DNA from 2 places in the Arthrobacter sp. zg-Y1171 genome. Region 1 is predicted to be linked to the other one. Evidence: riboswitches for the same ligand, from Rfam matches in the RefSeq annotation. Region 1 holds a riboswitch; the other holds the start of a gene.
The links. Region 1 has a riboswitch for cyclic di-AMP ahead of N2L00_RS07785 (LysM peptidoglycan-binding domain-containing protein). Riboswitches for the same ligand answer to the same signal wherever they lie in the genome.
Positions count from the first base shown of each region.

Region 2: linked by a shared signal. The riboswitch ahead of N2L00_RS02685 (M23 family metallopeptidase) and the one ahead of N2L00_RS07785 (LysM peptidoglycan-binding domain-containing protein) in region 1 are both predicted to bind cyclic di-AMP.

Region 1 is NZ_CP104264.1:1,656,901-1,659,283, forward strand. It holds gene N2L00_RS07780 (response regulator) at 1-202, shown strand, start outside; gene N2L00_RS07785 (LysM peptidoglycan-binding domain-containing protein) at 292-1,170, opposite strand; cyclic di-AMP (ydaO/yuaA leader) riboswitch at 1,174-1,327, opposite strand; gene N2L00_RS07790 (MFS transporter) at 1,868-2,383, shown strand, end outside.
Region 2 is NZ_CP104264.1:552,940-555,322, reverse strand. It holds gene N2L00_RS02690 (NlpC/P60 family protein) at 1-118, opposite strand, end outside; cyclic di-AMP (ydaO/yuaA leader) riboswitch at 122-280, opposite strand; gene N2L00_RS02685 (M23 family metallopeptidase) at 429-1,079, opposite strand; cyclic di-AMP (ydaO/yuaA leader) riboswitch at 1,197-1,394, opposite strand; gene N2L00_RS02680 (metal-dependent transcriptional regulator) at 1,485-2,183, opposite strand.

The DNA of each region.
Region 1 (2,383 bases):
GTTCCTGTCCGAACTGCTCGCCCATCCAGGCATGCTGGTCACCCAGCAGGCCCTGCTCACGAACGTCTGGGGCCCCGGCACCACGGACTCGGGCTATCTGCGGCTGTACATCGGACAGCTGAGGCGGAAACTGGAGCGTGACCCGGCTGCTCCGGAACACCTGCTCACTGAACACGGCATGGGCTACCGGTTTGTGCCCTGATGCGTCCGGCCGGTCCTCACCGCTTAACGCAACAAGCGTCCGTCCCTTGCGGGACGGACGCTTATTTTGGCGCGGTGTGGCTGGAAGCCTTATGCGCGGTAGAACACGGGGCCGGAGCCGACGTTGACGGACTGGACTACGGTCTGGTTGCCGTTCCAGCCGCTGTGGATGGCTTCGCCGTTGCCGATGTAGATGGCAATGTGGGCCAGGCCCATGCCGCCGTCGGCGTAGTAGACCATGTCACCGGGCTCCGGGGTGGAGACCTGGGTGCCGTAGGCGGCCAGCTGTGCGGGAGCAAGGTCCCCCACGCTGTGGCCTGCGGCGCGCAGGGCAACCTCAACCAGCACGGTGCAGTCCTGGGCTGCGCCCAGCTGCGACTGTGCCGAAGCCAGCATGATGGCGTTGGTGCCGCTGGCTGCGGGGGTTGCTGCAGCCGGCGTGATGTTGGTGGACTGGGTGGTGACCACGCCGGTATTGGCGGGCTCAACCGGTGCTGCAACCGGTGCTGCGACCGGTGCTGCAGCCGGAGCGGCGTAGGACGCAACGGGCTCGGCAGCAATGGCCGGAGCGGCTTCGCCGGCAACGGTGATGACATCGCCGGGGTAGATGATCGAAGCCAGGGACAGGCCGTTCAGCGCCAGGACGGAGTCCAGGCCAACGCCGTAAGCGGCGGAGATCTGGCCCAGGGTGTCACCGGAAACAACGGTGTGGGTGGTGGCAGCAGCTGCGGGGGCAGCTACCGGTGCGGCTGCAACGGGTGCGGCTGCTACCGGAGCGGCCGGTGCAACGGCCTGCGACGGGGTGTAGTTGTCATTGGCGACAACTCCGGCGGAGGCCGGTGCGGCCATGCTGAGCATCAGGCCGGAACCTGCGACGACTACTGCAGCGGCGCTGCCGATGGTCCGTCCGCGGCCAGCAACGACGATGTTCTCGGCGCGGTGGCGTCCACGAGTCTTGTTGAAAGTCATGTAATAACCTCTCCCGATACCTGCGAGGTGAGCTGTCGGATTCGGATGGGAGACACCCGGCCGCCGGTGAAACCGGAGACTTAACCCCAAGGATTCAAGGAACCCATAATTGGTTCCCCCGCCTCTGCCGTGGTTGTGCGTTCTGTGGACCCCGGGACTAGCGGCAGAGCTAGGTAACAAGCCCGGGGGAGCCGCATCAGAAAGCGGCATGGGAATAACCGTACAAGATAGTTACGGTTGGATAACCATTGTGTGATCTGCTTCTCTCAGGCGTGTGATCGAGGGCGCGATATGCTAACCGAAATCTGCCTCTTCGGCCACATCGGCCGGCTTCAGTCTCAATATTAACAGGGCTTTTCCTCCTGCCCCGAGTCGCTGGTCATCCAGGCCTCGAGACAGGTGTTACGCGTGTGACCCCTTCAGTAACAGGCGTACCACCGCCTCGGAATCGCTGTCCCTGCGCCCTGATCTGCGCTCGAAGAATTCCACCCTCCGGTACAGGAGTGACTGAAGTTTTCGCATCCGTCACGACTGCATCACCACGCAGCTAAAAGTGGTCGGGATCACTGTAATTTCGTCCAATCCAGCCCGTGGACGGCGGCGGCAGGCCGATTTCCCGACCGGTGACGACGGCGCGTAAGATTGTTAGGCGGCCTTCCAATATCGGTCGCTTGTTCCGAGGAAACAGGAGAATGCAGTGGCTGGCAGCGGTCAGAAATTATGGACCAGGGGATTTGTGCTGGCGATCATCACGAACCTCTTTATCTCACTGGTGTTTTATCTGTTGATGACCACCATGGCGCTCTATACGGTGCAGGAGTTCTCCGCATCCGACAGCGCTGCCGGATTTGCTTCCGGATCCTTCGTCCTCGGCGCGTTGGCGGCACGGGTGTTCGCCGGGAAGTTCCTGGACTTCGTGGGGCGGCGCCGGCTGCTGGTGACCAGCCTTGCGGTGTTCGTGGTGGCCTCGCTGCTGTATATCCCGGCGTCCAACCTGGCGCTGCTCCTGATTGTCCGGATCCTGCACGGCATGGCCTTCGGAGCGGCCAGCACGAGTATTTCCGCCTCGGTCATGGGGCTCATTCCGGTCCACCGGCGGGGCGAGGGTACCGGCTACTTCGGTATCTCCACCACGATGGCTACCGCGGTAGGCCCGTTCCTGGCCGTGTTCCTGGCGGAGTCCGTCAGTTACCGCGCCCTGTTCCTGTTTGCT
Region 2 (2,383 bases), 1.1 Mb from region 1:
CGACGGCGGCCTGGCGGCCTACGTTTCCGGCGTTGCTGCTGACTGCCTTGGAAAGTGCAGTGATCGGGTTGGTCTGTACGGTGGCAGCGCGACGGCGGCCATGAGCGTTTGATGACACAAGTTTGCCTCTCCCAATTGCCTACGAGGTGAGCTGTCGGATTCGGATGGGAGTCACCCGGTTGCCCGGCCAATGGCCTTTTGCAACTTAACCCCAAGGGTTTCTTTCGAAACCCGAAATTGGTTCCCCCGCCTCTGCCATGCGATTCTGCGAACGGACTTCAAACAGTGGCAGAGCTAGGCGATCTGTTCGAAGGTGCCCCACCTTTGGCGAATCGGGCACGAGGATGAGCGTACAGCAACATTTGAGGTATGTCACGTTCCGATCACGAAACGATATTCAACTGGTTACAACCAATTGATTTAAGTGCTTACAACCAATTCAGCGGGTCCACTACTTCGCCGTTAACCATGACCTCGAAATGCAGGTGGCAACCCGTTGAGGAACCGGTTGTACCGCTCGCACCGACCAGGAATCCGCGCTCGACTTCCGTGCCCAAGGTGACGGCAATATTGGAAAGGTGGTTGTACGTGGTCTGGACTCCGTTGCCGTGATCTACCACCACGCGGTTGCCACCGCCGTAGGGATGCCAGCCGGCGAAGACCACGGTGCCGGATGCCGCAGCGTTGACCGCTGTACCGCAGGCGGCGGCGAAGTCCTGTCCGTTATGCATCTCGCCGTGCTCCCCGGTAATGGGGCTGACCCGGTGGCCGAACCCGGAGGTCTGCACCAAAGAGGCATCCAGGGGCGTGGACAGCGTGCCCTTGGCCGCGGCAGGGACCGCATGCGAGCCGGCGGCAACCGTAATGGAGGCCAGCTTGGCGTCCGGGTCGTATTTGCTGCTCAGCCCGGCCCGGGCGAATCCGATATCGGCATTCGGGTCGGCCGAGACGGGTGCGTCGACCGCCACCGGCTCGAGCTGGACCGGATCGTCCGCTGCCGCATGCGTGGGCATGGCAGCCGTGAGGATCAGGCCCGACGTGGCAGCGGTAATAGCCACCTTCTGGGCGGCACCGCCCATGGACACGGACTTTGTTTCGGCGCGCCGGCGGCCTGACGGTGAGGCGTTGCGCGGGCGCACAGGTGCATTAGGAGCTGACGCGCGGCGTCGGCCCGAAGCAGCATGCTTCGACAAGTTTTTCCCTCTCATGGATCGCCTGCGAAGTTAGCTGTCGGATTCGAGTAGAGAAACTCGGCCTTTCCGGAAAAGGGCGGGCCTCACCTGCAACTATGCAGGAAATGCCGCCGGCTTCCGAAAGGCTTCACCCCAAGGCAGCAATGCTGCCGGAAAGTGGGTCCTCCGCCCCTGCCTGGACGAGTTTAGTGCTCCGGTCCGCTGGCAGGGCTCGGCGGACGGACCGGATAACGATGGTGTTTCAGCGTCGGAACTCACTATAGGGTAAATGTCACAAAAGTGACCATTCCGTTACCCAACGGGAGAAACAAAGACGTGGGAGGCCACTTCCGTAGGCAGTTCCAAGGCACCCTCGATGCCGGGAACACGAACGGAGATATAACCGCCGACAACTTCTGCCGTTATCTGCGCTCCGGGCCGCAATCCCGCTTCGTCCAGCTGGGTCAGCAGTTCTGGTTCCACCTGGATGGGTTCCGCCAGCCGGACCAGCCGAAGCTTGGTCCCCGGCTCGGCCGTCGCGACGGTGGACACCAGGTCGACGACGCCGGCGATGAACACTTCCGCCGCCACCCCGCCGATCCCCTCGAGGCCGGGAATGGGATTGCCGTAGGGCGATTCCGTGGGGCGGCCCAGCAGCTCATACAGGCGCCGTTCCACACGCTCGCTCATCACGTGTTCCCAGCGGCAGGCTTCGTCATGGACGTAGGCCCAGTCAAGTCCGATGACGTCCGCAAGGAGCCGTTCGGCCAGGCGGTGCTTGCGCATCACCTCGGTGGCCCGGCGCCGGCCCAGTTCCGTCAGTTCCAGCCGACGCGTCCCGGCAACCACCACGAGCCCGTCACGTTCCATTCGCCCGATGGTCTGGGAAACCGTGGGCCCGGAGTGGCGCAGCCGTTCGGCAATGCGTGCACGGAGGGCAACGATGTTCTCTTCTTCCAGTTCCAGGATGGTCCTGAGATACATCTCAGTGGTGTCAATGAGATCCGTCATGACGGGCCGCTCCTAGCAAGGGAGGAAGAAAGGCAGCGCACCGCTGCCCGGGGGTGTACGCCAACACGTTAGCCTATCCGCCGGACCGCCCGATAATTGCGCGGCACCGGGCACAGTCCCTGGTGGCGGGCGTCATACATCGCGGGCTCCCGAGCCTGTACGGCAGAATGGAAGTGCATATCCGCCACTGTCGAAACCCG